DNA from 3 places in the Undibacterium sp. RuTC16W genome. Region 2 is predicted to be linked to each of the others. Evidence: predicted binding sites of a transcription regulator. Region 2 holds the regulator's gene; each other region holds the start of a gene.
What was found. Region 2 encodes sigma-54, which starts transcription at its own class of promoters, with help from an activator protein. Its sites were predicted from a motif close to TGGCANGNAANCTGCTTT; they were not measured.
Positions count from the first base shown of each region.

Region 1: the regulator sigma-54 is predicted to act here: its motif matches at 5,760-5,777, upstream of ACO0K4_RS03115 (PEP-CTERM sorting domain-containing protein).
Region 3: the regulator sigma-54 is predicted to act here: its motif matches at 6,000-6,017, upstream of ACO0K4_RS18685 (nitrate/nitrite transporter).

Region 1 is NZ_JBMPPE010000001.1:710,542-717,886, forward strand. Features, by position in the region: gene ACO0K4_RS03085 (chromate transporter) at 1-240, shown strand, start outside; gene ACO0K4_RS03090 (hypothetical protein) at 447-1,298, shown strand; gene ACO0K4_RS03095 (antibiotic biosynthesis monooxygenase family protein) at 1,354-1,683, opposite strand; gene ACO0K4_RS03100 (hypothetical protein) at 1,898-2,224, opposite strand; gene ACO0K4_RS03105 (PLP-dependent aminotransferase family protein) at 2,446-3,933, shown strand; gene ACO0K4_RS03110 (dicarboxylate/amino acid:cation symporter) at 4,147-5,457, shown strand; gene ACO0K4_RS03115 (PEP-CTERM sorting domain-containing protein) at 5,897-6,859, shown strand; gene ACO0K4_RS03120 (TCR/Tet family MFS transporter) at 7,001-7,345, opposite strand, start outside.
Region 2 is NZ_JBMPPE010000002.1:462,858-470,202, forward strand. Features, by position in the region: gene ACO0K4_RS06465 (MBL fold metallo-hydrolase) at 1-757, shown strand, start outside; gene hpf (ribosome hibernation-promoting factor, HPF/YfiA family) at 1,064-1,408, opposite strand; gene ACO0K4_RS06475 (RNA polymerase factor sigma-54) at 1,542-3,032, opposite strand; gene lptB (LPS export ABC transporter ATP-binding protein) at 3,050-3,790, opposite strand; gene lptA (lipopolysaccharide transport periplasmic protein LptA) at 3,792-4,370, opposite strand; gene lptC (LPS export ABC transporter periplasmic protein LptC) at 4,390-5,043, opposite strand; gene ACO0K4_RS06495 (KdsC family phosphatase) at 5,040-5,585, opposite strand; gene ACO0K4_RS06500 (KpsF/GutQ family sugar-phosphate isomerase) at 5,585-6,610, opposite strand; gene ACO0K4_RS06505 (monovalent cation:proton antiporter-2 (CPA2) family protein) at 6,730-7,345, shown strand, end outside.
Region 3 is NZ_JBMPPE010000013.1:31,653-38,997, reverse strand. Features, by position in the region: gene ACO0K4_RS18710 (CmpA/NrtA family ABC transporter substrate-binding protein) at 1-998, shown strand, start outside; gene ACO0K4_RS18705 (hypothetical protein) at 995-1,192, opposite strand; gene ntrB (nitrate ABC transporter permease) at 1,179-1,967, shown strand; gene ACO0K4_RS18695 (ABC transporter ATP-binding protein) at 1,964-2,815, shown strand; gene ACO0K4_RS18690 (protein kinase domain-containing protein) at 2,975-4,687, opposite strand; gene ACO0K4_RS18685 (nitrate/nitrite transporter) at 4,756-5,970, opposite strand; gene nirB (nitrite reductase large subunit NirB) at 6,394-7,345, shown strand, end outside.

The DNA of each region.
Region 1 (7,345 bases), on a different contig from region 2:
GGTCACAAGAATCGTGATTTGCGCGGTGTGCGGGCGTTCAAATTAGGGATGGCACCGATTGTGGTCGGACTCTTGCTGGCAACTGGCTGGATCATGGCTGCCGCGCACAATATCCCGTCTGAAGATTGGCCCTTGTGGCTGCTGACAGCGGTCTGTTGCCTGGTGGTGTGGCGCACCCGTTTGCATCTGCTATGGCTGCTGGCACTGGGTGCGGTTCTTGGCTGGTTCGGGTTAGTTTGATAAAAGTGAATCCGGCTTTATTCAGCGTCTCATCAGCGTTGTACATTTACCTTAGTTGCTGATGTTAGTGACGACCTTAACAGTGACTTTAGCGACAACTTGATGGCTGAATTTATCGATAAATTTTGTTACATGTGTTTAGGCGGCAATCGGTTATCCTTGCCCCTTCTGAATTGGGTTTATTTTAGGTTTGGCATTATCACTACATGAAGTTTTACGTCGAGAGCAATCAACAGGAATTAGCTGAACCGGGCGAAATCCATCTGCACATCCGTTTCCGCCCAGCCAATGGCCTGGCGGTTTTGCTCGCGTTGCTGATCCATGCGCTGCTGCTCTACTTCATCCTGACCCATAAGCTGGTAAAAAAAGAAGGCGACAAGGAACAGCCTGAAAGCGCCATCGTACTGATGCTGGATAAAGATACGATGACCAAAATGGCAAACATCGAAAAACAAAAAGAACAGCCCAAGCCACGTCCGGCAGTTAAACCAAAACCGATCACCAAACCGCAACCACCGCAAGAAGCCGTGGCCGACGCGCCGCCAACACCTACGCCGCCGCCCGATGCCATTCAGCAGCCAGACATGATGAGCATGCTGACCGCCGCCCGCGAACGCCGCCGCGCCGCCGAAGAGGCTGCAGCCCAAGAGAATGAAGCTGCACGCCAGGGACCACGCGGCATGAGCCCGCAAGAAGTTGCCGAAGCCAATGTCCGGCGCAGTATGCAGCAAGCAAATAACCGCGAGGGTACCAGCGGAGTCTTCCAGATCCTGAGCAAGAGCACGCGCATGGCGACTTTCTCTTTCCGGGGCTGGAAACCAAGCCGTCAAAACAGCTTCAAAAAAGTCATCGAAGTCGATGCCGGTCTCGGTGGCAATATCGAACTCGCGATCATCCGTCGTATGATTTTACTGATCCGTGAAGAATATCAGGGCGACTTCAGCTGGGACTCACGCCGCCTGGGTCGCGTCATTAACCTGTCCGCCCGTCCGCAAGATACAGCCGAGCTGGAGAACTTCATGATGAAAGAGTTTTTCGGTAATCCGAACGAGCGCTAAGTCTATATGGCCGGAGCAAAAATATCCGGGCTGCACCCTACAAACAATACGACATTTACTCCTGCCGCTGATCCGGCGTGATATGACTAAACGCGGCATCGCCGTAAGACCGTATCACTTCAGAAATCACGATATGGAAGCCCGCATACCAGCGGGCGTATTGACGCTTGGCTTCCATATGCCGGGGATGTTCCGAAAATGCTGTAAGCGTATCCAGATCTTTCCAATAATAAATCGCATTATTCTTCTTGCCATCCGGCGAGCGCCAGACTTCTGCACCGAGAAAACCAGGTAAGGCATGTGCGACTTCTTCGATCAGTTGGTCCAGACGATGGTATTCATCGTCCAGATCTTTTACTTCGTAGATAAATGATGCAGAGTACATCGTTCTCCTTCAGGATAGGCGGGTGATTTGCATGCGTGCTTCATGCACAGAATGATCTTGCTGGCCTTGCTACACTCATTATGCATGCGTGCGCGTTGTCTGACTGTGCTTTCACTGGATTTTTAACAATCACCCACTAAGCACGCGCCCACAAGATCATGCAGCCAAACTTATGCAGCATCATTGCAGAATGACTCAAGCTCATTCAAGCGACTTATCCCAGACGAAGACGACGCGTGACGATGGCAAGGCCTTTGAGCGCAGTTTGTTTCATCCGTTGCAGTAGCAAGCTTGTCATGCCTGGTTCAGGCAATTCAATCAAAAATTCACAGGGTTTTTGCGCACAGATTTGCAGCCAGCCGCTGCGCTGCATCGTATAAGTTGATCCCTCGGTCAGCACAATCTGCGGCACATAAGCACAAGCATCCAGACTGCGTGAGGCCTCTTTGATGACGATGCTACCGACGCTCAGATGGAGTTGCGAGCCTTGGGTTAAATAGGTCTGATAGGACTGTGCGGACTGCAAGGTAGTGATGTGCATGAGGTGCTCCTGTTCTGGAAATCATGTGAATAATCATGTAAATGAGTCTGTCAGCGTGGTGAAAACAGATGTTGATCAGAATAGGGAAAGCCATGCGCACATAACAGGCACAAGAAAGTGCTAACTGCATCGGTGCAAACAGGGATTTTTACATCTGTTATTGTATGCATTTAGATCAACTGTATCTGTTCAGTCCACGTGACCGGGCGCATGATCACTGCATGAACAAACACCACACATTTCAGTCGCAGGCTCAGGAGTTACCTCTGTACCGGCGTCTGGCAGCGCATTATCTGTCAGCCATCAAAGCCGGTACGCTGACTACCGGTGAGCGTATGCCGTCGGTGCGCAAGCTGATGCAATTACACGATGTCAGCCTGTCGACTGCTTTGCAAATGTGTCGTCAGCTAGAAACCGAGGGCTGGCTGGAGGCGCGTCCGCGTTCCGGTTATTTTGTCCGTCAACCACGTCGCGTGAGTCTGGTGCCGGTGGCTGAGCCTGTGGTCAATGCGCCGATCGATCCGGCACAGTTTGTCGGGATACACGAGCGGGTGTCCGCCATCATTGCGCAGGGACAAAGGCCGATAAAAGTGAATCTGGCCAGAGCCACTGGCGCACCGGATATGTACCCGCAAGAAGAACTCAAAAACCTGGCGATACGCACGCTGCGTCAACGGCCGCAATTGCTCACCAAGGCAATCTCTCCCGGCGGCAATAAAGAACTCAAAACCGCCCTCGCCAAACGTGCGCTCGGTATGGGTGTCAGTATTGCCCCCGACGATGTGGTGGTGACGCTCGGTTGTATTGAGGCACTGAATCTGGCGCTGCGCGCCGTCGCCCAGGCTGGTGACATCATCGCGGTCGAATCGCCGACCTTCTACGGTTTGCTGCAAGTGCTGGAAAGTCTCGGCATGAAGGCATTGGAAATCCCGACCAGTCCGCAGACCGGTATTTCGATAGAAGCGCTGGAACTGGCGATGCAGACTTACGACAACATCAAAGCCGTGGTGGTGGTACCGCATTTGCAAAATCCACTGGGCAGCATCATGCCCGACAGCCATAAACAGCGGCTGGTTGAGCTCTGCGAAGCGCAACATATTCCGTTGATCGAAGATGATTCCTACAGCGCACTGGCAAACGTCGATAACGCCCTGACCAGCGCCAAACATTGGGATAAAACCGGCAATGTCATTTATTGCGCATCGCTACATAAAATTCTTGCTCCCGGTCTGCGCATAGGCTGGATGGTCGCTGGTCGCTGGCATGCGCGGGTCAGCATGCTGAAATATGCACAAACCCGCTATAACGAAGAATGGTCGCAGATTGTCCTGGCAGAATTCATCAACTCCAGCGCCTACGACCGTCATCTGCGCCGTCTGCGTCATATTCTGACCCAGCAACGAGAGCGGATAGCCGAAGGGATTGCCGCCTATTTTCCGGAAGGAACCCGACTCACCGTACCGGATGGCGGTATCTCGGTGTGGGTAGAAATGCCACATAAGCTCTCGTCCAAAGCGGTATTCGACGCCGCGCTGGAGCGGGGGATCTTGGTATCACCGGGCTTGTTGTATTCCAATTCAAATCGTTTTAACCATTTTTTACGTTTGAATTGCGGTATGCATTACTCCGACGAACTCGACAGCGCCTTACGCAGCTTAGGCCAGATCATCACCGGGTTGGCACAGCAGAGTCTGCATATCGCCGCCTGAGACAGCCAGCGGCCCGCACGATCTGTTTGTACGATTACTTGTGGCCAGATACGAACTTTCCGCAGTAACACGTGTGGAAACCCACAATAGGCACGATGTCACGAAGTTTTCATAATGGCGGCAGTTCAGGGATCCGTTCCCGACCACACTGTCGCGACAAGCTTGTAACAAAACCCTGTCAGCGGCAACCGATAACAACACTGGAGACACCAGATGAAAAAACCGCCGCTGTACCGTTCCCTCTATTTCCAGGTCATCACTGCCATCATCATCGGCGTGTTGCTGGGCCACTATTATCCAGAGTCTGGCGCTGCCATGAAGCCGATTGGTGATGGCTTCATCAAGCTGATCAAGATGATGATTGCACCAATCATTTTCTGTACAGTCGTCGTCGGCATCGCCGGCATGGAAGACATGAAAAAAGTCGGCAAAACCGGTGGCATGGCTTTACTGTATTTTGAGGTCGTCAGTACACTTGCCCTGATCGTTGGCCTGATCGTGGTCAATCTCTGGCAGCCTGGTGCAGGTATGCATATTGATGCGTCGGCGCTGAGCACGAAAGAAATCGCCAGCTATACGGCACCTGGCAAGATGCAGACAACGACAGACTTCCTGATGGCGATTATTCCGACGACACTCGTCGATGCCTTTGCCAAAGGGGAGATTCTGCAAGTCCTGCTGATCGCGGTCTTATTCGGTTTTGCCCTGCATCGCTTTGGCGGTCGCGGCACACTGGTGTTTGATGTGATCGAAAAATTCTCTCATGTGCTGTTCGTAATCGTCGGCTACATCATGAAAGTCGCGCCTATCGGTGCCTTCGGCGCGATGGCCTACACGATAGGTAAATTCGGCATCGCCTCGCTGCTACCGCTGGCGCAACTGATGGCGGCTTTCTATACGACCTGTCTGGTTTTTGTGTTTGTTGTCTTGGGTACGATTGCCAAAGTACATGGCTTCAGCATCTGGAAATTCGTTAAATACATCAAGGAAGAATTGCTGATCGTACTCGGCACCTCGTCCTCAGAATCCGCCTTGCCGGGCATGATCGCCAAGCTGGAAAATCTTGGTGTAAAAAAATCCGTAGTCGGCCTGGTGATCCCAACAGGTTATTCATTTAATCTTGACGGCACATCTATCTATCTGACCATGGCTGCTGTATTCATTGCGCAAGCGACTGATACGCCGATGAGCCTCATGCAACAGGTGACCTTGCTGGCAGTCTTGTTGCTGACATCAAAAGGCGCTGCGGGGATTACCGGTAGTGGTTTTATCGTACTGGCTGCAACCTTATCAGCCGTCGGTGGTATTCCGGTTGCGGGTCTGGCCTTGATCCTCGGTATCGACCGCTTCATGTCAGAGGCACGTGCACTGACGAATCTGGTTGGTAACGGTGTTGCAACGATCGTCGTCGGCAAATGGGGCAATGATGTCGATGAGCTGAAACTTCATCAGCGTCTGAACGGTGAAGTCGAGAATATGGAAGAACGTGACGACCTGAATATTCGCCTGACGACAGGTCACTAGAGCTTTACGTTGAAACAGCGGCAAGTGTGTATTTGATGAACTGGTTCGGCTGGTTGATCTGCTTGGTCCGATACGCAATTGCTGCTGTAACACCCACACTCGATTACAGCGCGATGTTAGTACTTCCCTCAACACGGCATGCTATCTGCGTTATTACGACGTATAAAGTAATCGCGATCTGACAGAAATCCGGGTTTAAGACAGGCGCCGCCCTGTGGAACTGTCGGTATTTCTTACGCCTCTTCAAAATTCCCTTCCTTTACTAAAGCCAAGATATCCTTCTCATAGGATAGTTATATTTTTGGCACCATTTTTGCTTTACGCCTGATAGCTCAATTCCAAGGCGAATTTCAGTCGGCATTCAGTCTGTGATCGCTCAAGACTTGATCAGTGCATCGGTCTCAGATATCCCACTTTGGCTCAAAACAGGAGTACTAACATGGCTCAACCTATCGTTTCCCGTTTGTTTTGTGCAGTCGCAGGCTTTCTTATATTCAGCAACGCACCTGCGTTCGCCATCACTGTCTCAAACGCAGCACATACCTTCTCTTTTGTCCGCGATTGCAGAAGCGCCGCCAGCCGGGCACTAGGCTCGACGGTGCCGGATAAATGCGAAGCTAGCGGTGATTTTTCCTCGACCAAAGTAGAAGAAACTTACGATGGCAATTATGGTGGCCTGGTCGCGTCGAATCTCACGACCAGTACGCTGGCAAGTTCGGGCACGGATCAAACCCGTTCCTATGTCGATGCCTCGGGCGCTCTGGGTGTGCTGACCATCAAGCAAGGTGCCTTCACTTCTCTACCATATGCACGCGTCTCTTCCCATTCAGAAGCCTTGCAAAGCTATAGCTGGGACGGTCTGGGCAGCAGCAATCGTACGCTCAATGCGGCGATTAATTTCACCGCCACCGGTTTGATCGGCAAATCCTTGTTTGATACCTCGGGGGATACCGCTGCCAGCTTCGTTACGGGTACGGTGCGGGTATTCTCTTTGCTAACTGCGAGTTTTGATGTGACGCCGTCTGCGGAATTTCAAAACTTTTCAGACCAGGCATTTTTGACCGGAACAGGGTATCAGCTGGAAGCGTCCTTTGATTCTGCCGACGTGCTTGGCAGCCCTTTGAGTAATAATCTTAATTTTAATCTTCAGACTGGCCGGTACTACTTCATTGACTCATATCTTGGCTTATGGGCCAAGTTCGGCGCGAGTATCGATGCGACGCACACTTTTACGACGACGATCGGTGACATGACCGGTTTGACTGCGGCCAGCCCATCGGATCAACCATTGGAAATTACCAACAAGGTGCCTGAGCCTGCTTCTATGGCATTATCCTTACTAGGTCTGTGCTCACTGATTGCTGTATCGCGTCGCCGAAAAGGATCTGACACGTCTTCCTAATTTTTTAGCTAAAAACGTGTCGTTAATAATCTTCAAGTCAATCTCGGCCTGGCAATAGCGCATTCAATAAAAAAGCCTGTCGGATACGTATTCGGCAGGCTTTTACGATTTGACAATACCGTAGCAAAGTCAGAAAAATATTCAGGTAGTAGCGGGTTTATACAAATGCCGTAATGCCAGAACCAATGCAATCATTTGCACGGTCGCCGCCATAAAAAACGGTGCGCCGAGCAGCAAACTCCCCTTGGGCTGGTGACTCACCTGACCCAGCAACGACGTCCCCGCCAGCGTAGCTGCCACACTCATGATACTGGCCAGTGCCGTCAGCGATCCCATTGCGACGCCTTGCGAACGAGCATCCACCGCGCGGGAGAACATTGCCTGTAACGCCGGTCCCGTCGCAAACGCCAGCACATTACACAAGATGAGGCCGTACATCATCCAGCCCTGATTCGCCAGTCCATACAAAGTTAATGCCGTTGCTGA
Region 2 (7,345 bases):
GATGTTCAATGATCTCGTCAAGGATGCAGGCGATAGCGCGGTACAGGCGAACCAATTTTTGATTGTGTCAGAAGGACAAGGTGCCCTGCTTGATCCGTCTGGCAATATTACTTACAACAGCTTGGTATTAGCGATGCAACGCTATTTACCCAAGAAAAACCTCAAATACCTTTTTGCATCACATCAGGATCCGGACATCATCGGGGCTCTGGATAAGTGGTTATTCAGTACGGAATGCCAGCTCTATGTATCGCAGCTATGGTCGCGTTTTGTACCGCATTTTTGCAATCTGAACCGCTCAGACGGCAGAATTGTCGGCATACCGGACGAAGGTATGCCTGTCTCTATGGGTGTTACGACCATTCATGCTGTTCCCGCACATTTCTTGCATGCCGAAGGTAACTTTCAGTTCTACGATAGCCGTTCCAAAATCCTGTTCTCAGGTGACATGGGCGCGTCGATGGTCGATGCACATGACGTCAGTCAGCCCATCACGACAAAGGAAGTTTTTTTAGATCAGTTGCCAGCCATGCGAGGGTTTCATCAACGCTATATGGTGTCAAATAAAGTCTGCCGTTTGTGGGCAAATATGGTCAGAAACATGGATATTGCGATGATGGTACCTCAGCACGGACGGTATTTTATCGGGCGAGAAGCGATTCATGCTTTTCTGGACTGGATAGAGAACCTGCCATGCGGGATCGATTTATTTACCCAGGAACACTATCGGTTTCACGGGCAAAAGTTAGCTCTATAAACAATCTGTAACTAAGTCAGGACTGACGCAAAAATCAAGATCGCTCACCACAGAGAAGCCAGGACACAAAGGAAAGGCAGGAATAAGCGATTTCATGAAATATCGATTAAAGAGTTTTTAGAAATCCCCAAAACGAATCCGCAAGCAGGCTGCGGCTGTTGGCACGAAAAGCCCCTGGAAGCCGTATCCAGCCTGCGGGTTCGATATCGATGGTAATAAGCCACTGTTCGTTTGGTGTACCCAACGAAAAAGGACGCTTGAAGCGTCCTTTTTTTTGTACCGGCTACGAACACCGGACTTGATGACTTACACCGACGCCGGGTCTGGCAGGTGCTTGATGGCGTCGTGCTGATGATCTTGAATTTTGTCTTTGTGTTTGATGACTTGTCTGTCCAGTTTATCGATGAGGAGGTCGATCGCAGCGTAGAGGTCGTGCGCCAGGCTTTCTACGTGGATATCTTTACCACTGATGTGCAGATTAATGTCTGCTTTATGCCGTTTTTCCTTTTCCCGGAGCTTGTCTACCGTCAGGATGACGGCGATATCAATGACTTGATCGAAGTGTCGCCTGATGCGCTCAAGCTTGTTTTGTACATGTTCACGTATTGCAGGAGTTACTTCGAGGTGATGTCCACTGATGGTGAGATTCATACTACGCTCCTATGGTGATGTTACTTGCTATAAATTTCTTCAGCATTTGCTCTGATGCATCGAGCTAAATTATATATAGCAATACAAAACGTAATTTCAAGGCTTAGTTACAAGACTAAATTACAGGTGTTCATTACAAGGATTTGCGCAGGCTTACTGGAGGAATTTTTAGGGCTTCACGGTATTTGGCAACAGTACGTCGCGCAATGACCATGCCTTGTTCACCCAGCATGTCTGCAATTTTGCTATCAGAGAGTGGGCTTTTCTGGTCTTCTGCTCCTATCAACTGCTTGATGAGTGCACGTATCGCGGTGGAAGATGCTTCCCCCCCCGTTTCCGTCGCGACATGGCTACCGAAGAAATATTTCAACTCAAACATACCATGCGGGGTAAGCATGTATTTCTGGGTCGTTACACGAGAAATAGTACTCTCGTGTAAACCTAGTGTATCAGCAATTTCGCGCAAAACAAGAGGGCGCATCGCAACCGCACCGTGAGTGAAAAAATTACGTTGTCTTTCAACTATCGCTTGTGCAACGCGCAAGATGGTGTCGAAGCGTTGCCGCATGTTTTTGATCAGCCAGCGCGCTTCCTGCAACTGCGATCCCATCGTTCCGTCACCGCGATTTTGCTTCATGATGTTGGCATACATACTATTAACGCGGAGCTTGGGCATGACATCCTGATTCAGCAAAACCTGCCAGCCATTTGCTGACTTTCTGACGATCACATCGGGGACCACATAGTCTGATGACGCCGCTGCAAAATCCGCACCTGGCTTAGGATTACACTGGCGAATCACTACCTGCGCCTCGCGCAAATCTTCATCATCGCAGTTGAGAATTTTTTTCAGTTTGTTGAAATCTCGCTGCGCAAACAAGATGATGTGTTCTTCAACAATCTTCAGCGCCAGACGACGTGTCACGAATGGAATCTTAGGTAAGCGTTTGATCTGCAAGGCTAGACATTCCGACGGCGTACGCGCACCAACCCCGGCGGGATCAAAGCTTTGCAGCATCGTTAATGCGAAAGATAATTCCTCTGGTTCTACACACAATTCAAGCGGCAAACTCGCATGGATTTCATCCAAGGTCTCCATCAGATAACCACTGAGATCCAGCGCATCAATCATCAGCTCAATTAAGGCACGATCACGCGGCTCACGAATATTCAGGCGCATCTGTTCCAGCAAATGATCGCGCAAACTGGTTTGCGCAGCTTCTAATTGCGGACGTCCATCCTCTTCCTCTGAAGACTTACTGCCTAGCGGTACATCATCAAAACTCCACTCTTCTTCGTTGGCGCTGGTGCTGTCCGCGGATGAAGCAACTTCCGCATTGTCACCGCTATCAGCAACCGGAGCGGCGGTCTCGGCACCGACTTCCTGTACTGCAAATTCAGATTCTGAATTATTGCTGGTGGTGCTAATCGCGCCATCGGCCAGCAATCGCACTGCATTATCCATGGGGTCATCAACCCGCTCCAGCATGGGATTATCAGTCAACAGGTTTTCCAGTTCCTGATGTAGTTCCAGCGTGGATAACTGCAAAAGACGAATTGATTGCTGCAATTGCGGCGTCAGCGCCAGGTGTTGTGAGGTACGTAGTTGCAGGCTTTGTTTCATCATCATCTCGCTTCCCGCTACATGCGGAAATGCTCTCCCAGATAAACCCTGCGTACGGATTCGTTCGTGATGATGTCTTCCGGTTTGCCACTCGCCAGCACTGCACCTTGATTGATGATGTAGGCGTGATCGCAAATACCTAGAGTTTCGCGCACATTATGATCGGTGATCAGCACACCGATACCGCGCTCTTTCAGGAAGCGTACGATACGCTGAATCTCGATCACAGCAATCGGATCAACACCTGCAAAGGGTTCATCCAGCAACACAAAGCGCGGATTCGTTGCCAGTGCCCGGGCAATTTCTACCCGGCGACGTTCACCGCCAGATAAAGAAAGCGCCTGATTTTCACGTATGCCCTCGATCTGCAAATCGGCCAGCAAGGTATCCAGGCGTTTCTCAATTTCGGCTGAATTCAGAAACTTGCCATGTTCATCCTTTTGCAACTCCAGCACGGCACGGATATTGTCCTCGACTGTCAGCTTACGAAATACCGATGCCTCTTGTGGCAAATACGATAAGCCGAGAACGGCACGTTGATGAATCGGCAAATGGGAGATGTCTACACCGTCCACATTGATTTCACCGGCATCAGAGGGAACCAGTCCAACGATCATATAAAACGATGTCGTTTTGCCCGCACCGTTCGGCCCCAGCAGACCGACAACGTCACCACTCTTTACTTCAAGCGACACATCGCGCACTACCTGGCGCGCACCGTAACGCTTTTGCAAACCCTTGATCAATAAAGTGCTCATCTTATTCTTTGGTTTGCTTATCGGCTTTAGGTTCTAAAATCAAAGTAACACGACCGCCACCGGGAACTTGTTTTCCAGACGTGCTGTTGGTCGCAACAAAGACATCATTAATACTGTCGTAGGAAAGATATTCCCCCTCCTGCTCCTGGGTTACATTTTTACCGTCAAGATAGCGGATCTTCGCCTTGGAAATGAATTTCACCAGCTCAGACCTGTCGTCGTATTCAACTCTGTCGGCATAGCCGTCGACCCATAAATCAGGGCCACCGTCGCGCTTTTGACGGAACGACACACGACCGCCAGCATTGGCATACAGAACCGATGTCTGGTGTCCGTCAGCCGCCTCTGTCACAACGGCACGATCAGCCTTTACCAGCAAAGTGCCGCGGACCAGAATGACTTCGCCAAGCAGTGTTGAGGTACTCTTTTTTCCGTCTGAAGTCAGGTGTTCTGCGCTGATTGCTGTCTTCTTCAAGCTGTCAGCCTTTTCCGCAAATGCCGCAGGCGACACAGTGAAGATGCCGATCGCCAGCATGAAACAATGACTCAGACATTTCATTTCTTTATATTGAAAGCGCATTATTTGCTCTCCGTCGTAATTAGTTAGTAGATGTCCGCTTGGGATGTGGACGATCGATGAGCATGTGAACTTTGCTGAGCAACTGCACTTCCTGTGTCGCATTGTTCGCAATCATGCCTATCGCATGCGTCTCTGATCTTTCTGTGTACAAGGCGACGGCTTTATCGGTCTTCATCGTATTCACATCCGGCAGCAGTAACAGATATTCGGTTTGCAAGCGCATGAATTTTGCCGTCGCACTATCGGGGCGTTCCATATTCACGTTGCCGTACAAATGAATTTCATCACTCTCTCTCGGCGGCTGTTGTGATGCTTGCCCTTGTGCGTTTTTTTGTTCAACAACTGCCTTATCTGCCCGGATTGTGACCGGGGTTTTGTCTTCATCAAAACTGTTGATACGCGGCTGTTGAATTTCAAAATTATCGTAACGAGGATGATGCGTCAACCGGTCACCTGCGACGTGGAAATTTGCCTGCCCATTGTTCGATAATTTAATGAAATTAAATTTCTCTACATAGTAGTCAGGCTCACTCCGGGCCGAGGAACGCGAATTGCCCTCATCATCATTTCGCCGCAACACCTCTAATACCCAAAAACTGCCAAGCGCAATCATTGCCAGCACAGCAACCGCCAGCCAGATACGAAAACGGTCTAAGGAAAATGCATATTTCATGTGAGATAAGTCGCCAGTGCTGAATCGTATTTATCTTGTGCGCGTAAAATGAAATCGCAAATTTCACGCGCCGCGCCGGCACCGCCAGTCGCTTTTGTCACATGGTGAACCCTGGTTCTGACCTCGTCATGCCCGTTCGGCACACTGGCAGCGAAGCCAACTCTCGTCAGCACGGGCAAATCGATGACATCGTCACCAATAAAACCACAGTGCTCCGGTGACAAATTCAATTCAGAAATCAACTCCAGAAACGCCGTCTTTTTGTCGTGTATGCCTTGCTTAACATGCGTGATCCCCAGATCAGCAGCACGCCTCGCGACGATGGCGGACTGTCGTGCACTGATGATCGCGGTGTGGATTCCCGCCTGTTGCAATAACTTGATGCCCTGCCCATCAAGGACATTAAAGGTCTTCATGACTTCACCTTCAGGGCTAAAATGCAGGCTACCATCAGTCAAAATACCGTCGACATCAAAAATCATCAGCTTTACTACCGACGCTCTGGCAACCGCATTTTCTGTGGAATGTCGTGCGTGATTCATCAAATCACCTTGGCCCGGGTCAGATCGTGGATATGCAAGGCGCCAACCAATTTGCCACTCTCATCGGCAACCAATAATTGATTAATTCTATGTGTTTCCATGACTTCGACCGCTTCGACGGCCAGTTGTTCGGCGCGAATACTGCGCGGATTTTTATGCATGACATCAGCAATGCTGATTTTTGAAAAATCCTGCACAGTCTCCATCAAACGACGCAAGTCACCGTCGGTAAACACGCCGACAACCCGCTGATCCTGATCGACCACAGCCGTCATCGCCATGCCTTTTTTTGTAATCTCCAGCAATGCTGTTGTTAATCTGGTATCCGGTGCTACTTGAGGAATGGCATCTCCTGTACGCATCACATCACGCACATGTGTCAGTAGTCGCCGGCCTAAAGCACCGCCGGGATGAGAGCGGGCAAAATCCTCTTCTCGGAAACCGCGCGCATCCAGTACCGCGACCGCCAGAGCATCGCCAAGCGCCAGAGTGACCGTCGTACTGGCTGTCGGCGCCAGGTTCAGGGGACAGGCTTCTTTCGCGACCCAGACATTCAGGTGCACATCAGCGAGATTCGCCAGACTGGAGGCCGGATTACCCGTCATCGTGATCAGTTTAACGCCCAGGCGCTTGATGATGGGCAAAATCGACATCAATTCAGACGCCTCGCCCGAATACGAAATACCGATAAAAACATCTTGTGGCGTGATCATACCCAGATCGCCGTGAGCAGCTTCTGCCGGATGCACGAACAAGGCGGGCGTACCGGTAGACGCAAAAGTGGCGGCGATCTTACGCGCAATATGGCCAGATTTACCGATACCAGAGACCACCACACGCCCCTGACAATGCAGCAGCAGTTGTGTTGCCATAGCGAAAGCAGCACCATGATCATCAGACAGTCTGGCCTGCATTGCCTGTATCGCATCGGCTTCAATTTGCAGGGTTTCGCAGGCCAGTTGCAATGCCCGGCTTGTTGCCGCTTCTGGAGCGACGGGGGAGGAAATAAGCTTAGAAGTACTCATTCCCAAAGTATAAACGAAATTGAGTAAGCAAAAACTCTGCCAGTTAATTGAGTCCAGATAAAGTTGCTGGAAGGTGAATATTGTTCGTTTTTTTGAACAACTAAGCAATAATAGTCACTATGAATGCACTAGATATCACACTACTTTTGCTGGCAGCGTCCGTTCTCGGCGTCGTTGCTTTCCGCATGTTGCAATTACCACCCATGTTGGGTTATCTGGTGGTCGGCATCCTCATCGGTCCGTTTGGACTGGGTCTGGCACAAAATAGCAAAACCACAGAAGAACTGGCTGAGTTCGGCGTAGTGTTTTTGATGTTTTCTATCGGATTGGAATTTTCTCTGTCCAAACTGATGTCGATGCGCAATACCGTATTTGGACTGGGTCTGGCGCAGGTCGTTCTCACTATCGCAGCAAGTATCGGTTTTGGTCTGGCAGCGAGCTACTGGTTACCGCATTATTTTCACATTGGCTGGGAAGCGGCATTTGCGCTGGGTGGCGCCCTGGCGATGTCATCGACCGCCATTGTGTCCAAAATGCTCACAGAAAAACTGGAGCTGGAAAGCCCTCATGGCAGAAAAATCATCAGCGTCCTTCTATTTCAAGATCTGGCTGTTGTTCCGCTGTTAATTCTGGTACCGGCTCTGGCATCGAAATCAGGCGACCTGATCGAAACCCTTGCATGGGCCAGTGGCAAAGCCGCACTGATCCTGTTTCTACTACTGTATCTGGGTCAAA
Region 3 (7,345 bases), on a different contig from region 2:
GGGCAAGCGTACGCGATAAGTTGGTCAACGGCGAACTCGACGCTGCACATTGCTTATACGGCTTGCTGTATGGCGTGCAAATGGGTGTCAGCGGATCCAAGAAGGATATGAATATTTTGATGACGCTGAATAACAATGGACAAGCAATTACCTTATCCAAAAAGCTGGCAGAAAAAGGGGCGGTAGACGGCGCCGGTCTCGCCAAGCTCATGCAAACCGACAAACGCGAATACACTTTTGCACAGACTTTCCCTACCGGTACACATGCCATGTGGCTGTATTACTGGATGGCAGCATACGGAATCAATCCGATGAAAGACGCTAAAGTCATTACCGTCCCGCCACCGCAAATGGTCGCGAATATGCGTGTGGGTAATATGGATGGCTACTGCGTCGGTGAGCCCTGGAATCATCGTGCGATTGCCGACGGCATTGGCATTACTGCCGCCACAACACAAGATATCTGGAAAGATCATCCGGAAAAAGTATTGGGTACAACTGCCGAGTTTGCACAGAAATATCCGAATACAGCCAGAGCAATGACAGCGGCGATTCTTGAAGCCAGTCGCTGGATTGATGCATCGCTATTGAACAAAAATAAAATGGCTGAAACGATTGCCGATAAATCCTATGTCAATACCTCGGTTGATGTCATTAATCAGCGGATTCTCGGTCGTTATCAAAATGGATTGGGTAAGACTTGGGATGACCCTAACTATATGAAATTCTTCAACGATGGCGCAGTGAATTTCCCTTATTTGTCTGATGGTATGTGGTTCCTCACTCAGCACAAACGCTGGGGTTTGCTGAAAGCCGATCCGGATTATCTGGCCGTCGCAAAATCTGTAAATCGTATTGATATCTACAAAGATGCTGCAGCAATGGCAAAAGTCAGCGTCCCCAAAGACCCGATGCGTAGCAGTAAATTGATGGATGGTACCGTATGGGATGGTAAGAATCCCGCTGCGTACGCAGCATCCTTCAAGATCAAAGCCTAAGGAGTTGCGATGAATACCATGGTGCAAGGTGTCATTAGAGAGCCGATAAGAGAGTCATCAACATCGGTGGCTGACAGCGCAACAGAAAGAGCCACTTCATCTGCTATGTCAGAGCTAACAGCGGCCGCAGTGACGACAACAACATCGACAACAGTAGCGATAAAAAATAAGGAGGTAAAAGTGAAGCGTTCCATACGACCGTTTTTGTTGAGTGTTTTACCGCCGATATTTGGTATTGGCTTGCTGGTGCTGATCTGGGAAATTATTGCATTCAAAAATTCATCCTTTCCGTCTCCCTGGGTGACTTTGCAAGAGGCGATCAATGTATTTTCTGATCCTTTCTATCAAAAAGGACCGAACGATCAAGGCATAGGCTGGAATATTTACGCATCGCTGAAACGGGTGGCAGTTGGTTTTGGACTGGCTGCCGCAGTAGGGATTCCGCTAGGGTTCATGATAGGCCGGTTTCGCTTTTTGTCCGGCATGTTTAATCCTATTATCAGCTTGCTGAAACCGGTCTCGCCATTAGCTTGGTTGCCGATTGGCTTGCTGGTATTTAAGTCTGCCCATCCTGCCGCGATCTGGTCCATCTTCATTTGTTCTATCTGGCCGATGGTGATTAACACGGCGATCGGTGTGCAGCGTGTGCCGCAGGATTATATGAACGTGGCGCGGGTATTGAATTTATCTGAATGGAAAATTGTCACGAAGATTTTATTCCCTTCGGTCTTGCCTTACATGCTGACGGGAGTACGTCTGGCGATCGGTACCGCATGGTTAGTGATCGTCGCAGCCGAGATGCTGACAGGCGGTGTCGGGATTGGATTCTGGGTATGGGATGAATGGAATAATTTAAACGTTCCTCACATCATCATTGCCATTATCGTCATTGGCTTAGTCGGTTTGATTCTGGAACAAATTCTGGTCGCGATTGCCCGCGCCTTCACTTATGAAGAGGTATCGTCATGAAGCCATCTGAGACTGTGATTGACTCATTGTCCAAAGATCCTGCAGGAGATCAAAAGTATATCGAGATCAATCAGGTCGAGATGATGTTCAACACCAAGAAAGGTAGCTTCCACGCACTGCGCGACATCAACCTCAAGGTGCGTAAAGGCGAATTCATTACTCTGATTGGTCACTCCGGTTGCGGCAAGTCCACTTTGCTGAATCTGATCGCAGGTCTTACCGAAGCGACGTCAGGCACTTTGTTGTGTGCGCATCGCGAAATCTCCGGCCCGTCTCCAGAGCGTGGTGTGGTGTTTCAAAACCATTCTTTATTGCCATGGCTGACTTGTTACGAAAACATTTACCTTGCAGTGGAACGGGTTTTTGGCGCAGCTGAAAATAAGACTAAATTACAAAAACGTACCTTACAAGCTTTGTCGTTAGTTGGTTTGATGCATGCAGAAAAAAAACGTCCTAATGAAATTTCCGGAGGTATGAAACAGCGTGTCGGCATAGCCCGTGCGTTAGCGATAGAACCAAAAGTCTTATTGATGGATGAGCCGTTCGGCGCACTTGATGCACTGACCCGCGCGCATTTGCAAGATGAATTACTGAAGATCGTTGCCAAGACTCAATCTACCGTAGTGATGGTGACGCATGATGTGGATGAGGCGGTATTGTTGTCCGATCGCATTGTGATGATGACTAACGGTCCTGCAGCGACTATCGGTGAGATCCTCAGCGTCAATCTGGATCGTCCGCGTGATCGTGTTGCGTTGTCGCAAAATCCTCAATACGCGGAATACCGTAGTGCCGTGCTGGAGTTCCTATACCATCGGCAGTCGCATCCCGCCAAGGATGCGGCCTGATTAAAGCGGAGCTAGGGGATACGGCATGGTTCCCTTGTATGGGGGGAGTGGGCAACGGATGAATGGGTGTCTTGAAGGAATCCGTGGCGATCAGATTTGTCGCGTCAATTATCCAAACTGTTGTGCCTTTAATGTAGGGGCACAACAGAGTTCGTCATATCAGCGGATCATCAGAACATAGACTAAGAGCAAATTTAGGATGATCGATGTTGCGGCAATGGCGCGCCAGACGCCAGCCGGATCACGCTTGGCCAGCGGTTGTGCTGCAGGTGCCGCCAGCGGTCTGGTTGCCCCGCGCTCTAAAGCGAGCAAAAATTCTTCGGCGGTTTCAAAACGATCAGGACAATCGCGCGCGACGGCTTTCAGCAAGACATTTTCCAGCCACAGTGGCAGATCCGGCCGATAGCGGGTCGGCGGGGTAGGCTGTGCAAACTTAGGTCGCTGAAATGGCTCGACTTCGCCATACGGATAATGCCGGGTGAGCAGGTAATACAGGGTGACGCCAGTCGCATACAGATCCGTCTGACGCGATGCCGGTTCGCCCTGAAATTGTTCCGGAGCCAGGAACGACGGCGTCCCTGCCATACTGGTACTGGCACTCAGGTTTTTATCTTCAGCATCTAGCCCGGATTGGGCGACACCTAAATCCAGAATACGGACTTCATCATCTTCACCGAGATGCACATTGTCCGGCTTGATGTCTCGATGCAGGATGCTGCGACGATGCAATGCACCGATGGCGCGCACTAATTTGCTGCCGTAGGTAATGACTTCAGGAATCGTGAAATGCTGACCCGCGTCCATGCGACGCTGCAGAGAGTCTCCCGCGTGCCAGGTTGTTAGGTAATACAAAAAATTTTTATGCTCGGGACTGATGACTTGTGGAAAAAAACGCGCCACCACTTTTTTTGCCAGCCACGCTTCATGCGCAAATGCGGAGATTTCCATCGCATCGTTAGCGCGATCAGGATGCAGGGTTTTGAGCACCAGCGTCCGGTGCTGCACCGGATCGGCTACCCGATATAACAGTGTAGCTGCTGAGGTATGGATAATGTCTTCAATCAGATAACCATCGATGCTTTGTCCCGGCTTCATTTTTGGCGGAACCGGCAGGGTGCGTAACTGTGATAAGGCATCGCGCAGATCCCCTTCCGGCAGGCTGCTGACTTTGATAAACATCGCGCTGGCATTATCTTGCGAACCTGATTTGATGGCTGCTTCTGTCAAACTCTGTGCCGCTTGTTCTGAGCTTAGTTCTGCGTTGGCAAGCTGTTTCATAACATCGGTCAAGTCGTACTCAGTCATTGCTGCCCAGACGCCATCGCTGGCAAGCAGAAAGACGTCGTTGAGTTTGAGTTCTCCCATGCCATGATCGAGCGCCAGGCGGCTATCGAGGCCAATAGCGCGCGTCAGCACATGCTGCATTTCCGGCCTGTCCCAGACATGATCCTGCGTTAATTTTTGCAGCTGTCCGTCCCGGTATAAATAGCACCGGGTGTCGCCGACATGCGCGGTGTAGTACATGCGGCCACGCAGCACGAGCGTGGTCAGCGTACTCGCCATACCCGCGAGTTCTTTACGCACTGTGCCTTGTTGCTGTACCCAGCTATTGATGGCGACTAATACGCGCTCCAGGGCGGTGGTGATTTCCCAGGTATCTGGCGTCGCATAATAATCGGTCAGCAAACCACGCACGGCATATTCTGACGCTTCGCGTCCGCCTTCGTTGCCGGATACACCGTCGGCAATAGCAGCAATCACGCCTTTGGTGGACAGCTCAGGTCCCTCAGGGGTCACCATGCCGACAAAATCCTCATTGCGGGGACGTATGCCGGCAATTGAGGAGTAGCCGGCAGTGACGATTAAGGGCATGTGATTACGTGGTGGTGTGATGATGTCATTCTGTGGTTTATCGTGAAAGTCTTATCTTATTGCTGTGCTCAGATTTTTGCCGTGGTCATTGCGGCAGAACCCCAGGTAGTACGCCAGCGCTTTTTCACCAATGATAAACCGATCAGCGCGACAATCGCCAGGCTGGCAAAAATCATCAGACCAAGTTGATAGCTACCGGTGATCTGACGCGAGTATCCCATACTCGCAGCAAGATAAAAGCCACCAACACCACCCGCCATACCAACCAGTCCGGTCATGACTCCCATCTCTTTGCGGAAGCGTTGTGGCACCAGTTGAAATACCGCGCCATTGCCAGTGCCAAGTGCCAGCATCGCGATGACAAATACAATCACGGCACTCATTGCTGATTGCAAGCCTGTACTGGCGATAAACAAGAAACTTGAGGCAATCACATACATCACGGATAGGGTCTTAATGCCGCCGATACGATCAGCGATTCTTCCTCCCATAGGACGTACTAAGGATCCTGCGAACACGCAAGCCGCTGTGAAATAACCGGCGGTCACCGGTGATACGCCATATTGTGTGTTGAAATAAATCGTCAGCGTTGATGCCAGACCAGAGAAGCCACCAAATGTGACACTATAAAAAAACATAAACCACCAGGCGTCCTTATCTTTTAAGACAGCCAGATATTCGCCTAGTGATTTGGTCGGCGTATCACCAGGCGCATCTTTGGCAAACACCAGATAGACCACCAGAGCGATCAGTAATGGAATCAAGGCCAGACCGAATACATTTTGCCAGCCAAAAGCAATCGCCAGTGCAGGTGCAAACAACGCGGCGAACGCGGTCCCCGAGTTACCAGCCCCGGCAATCCCCAGCGCCGTACCCTGATGCTCAGGCGGATACCAGCGCGAGGCAAGCGGCAGCGCAACGGCAAATGCGGCACCCGCGACGCCAAGGATAATGCCGAGGAATAGTAGCTGTTCATAACTATGTAAATTGCCCAACCACGCCCAGCACAGGCCAACCAGGACGACAAACTGACCGATGAGTCCGGCTTTTTTGGGCTTCAGATGATCGACCAGCATCCCCATCACGATACGTAACAGTGCACCGGCGAGCAGCGGTGTGGCGACCATTAAACCTTTCTGTGCAGCGCTAAGTCCCAAGTCTTTAGATATCTGTATACCAAGTGGTCCTAACAGTACCCAGACCATAAAACTCAAATCGAAATAAAAGAAGGCGGCGAGTAACGTGGGAGTATGTCCCGCTTTCCAGAAAGAGGTTTTCTGCATGATTGCTCCAAAAGTGAATGCTAATGCCCCTTGCAAGTGCCATGCCACCTAATCGTGCAAACTCAGGCAAACGATTGCGCGCAAAATTGAGGCAAATCTCATAGAGCAAACGACACGCGAAGATCGCAATGCTCATGATTTGTGCGATGCACCAGTAGTGGTGCCTGGTTGCATCTTTTGGGTGCGATATTTTGCATCGGAGCATTGAATTGGTGAAGCGTACAAAAAAGCGAATGATCAAGTTTGATGCAATACGATGGTCGGATTGAACCGCTAATTGAGCAGGAATATCTTATACGTACGTACAAAAATAGCGGCTCACGGAGTCGGACTTCATCACGGTGATGGATCCTGTATTTGCATAAAAACCAACTGGCATTGCTCTTGCTTAGTCAGTAGCAGAGACAAGTAAAGGAGTTAGCCATGAAGAAATTGAAGTTAGTGATGGTGGGTAATGGTATGGCAGGCGTGCGTACCTTGGAAGAGTTGCTGAAAATTGCCCCCGACCTGTACGACATTACGGTATTTGGTGCTGAGCCACATGCTAATTACAACCGTATTTTGCTCTCACCTGTTTTGTCCGGTGAGCAGAATTTTAAAGACATCATGCTCAACGATGTCGACTGGTATGAAGAAAATAATATCACCCTGCATCTCGGTAAAAAAATCGTCAAGATCGACCGCGTCAAGCGTCTGGTCATCGCCGAAGATGGTACGCAGACAGACTATGATCGCCTTCTGATTGCTACAGGCTCTGTCCCGTTTATGTTGCCAGTGCCAGGCAAGGATGCCAAAGGCGTCATCGCGTATCGCGATATTTACGATACCAATACTATGATCGAAGCGGCAGAAAAACATACGCATGCCGTGGTCATCGGCGGTGGCTTGCTGGGACTGGAAGCGGCGAATGGTCTGATGATGCGCGGCATGAAAGTCTCAGTGGTCCATTTGCCGGGCTGGCTGATGGAGCGTCAGCTTGATCAGGTTGCTGCCAGGATGCTGCAAAAATCGCTGGAGGATCGCGGCCTCTCCTTCTTGCTGGAAAAAAATACAGAAGCGATTCTGAGTGATGACAATGGCCACGTAAAGGGCATTCGCTTCACTGACGGTCTGGAGATTCCCGCGCAGTTAATCGTCATGGCAGTTGGTATTCGTCCGAACACCGCACTGGCAGAGTCTGCAGGGCTGTATTGCAATCGTGGCATCGTCGTCAACGACACCATGCAGACTTACGATCCACGTATTTATTCTGTCGGCGAATGTGTGAATCATCGAGGCACTGTGTACGGTCTGGTGGCGCCATTATTTGAAATGGGCAAGGTCTGCGCGAATCATCTGGCGAATTTTGGGATTGGCCGTTACCAGGGTTCAGTCA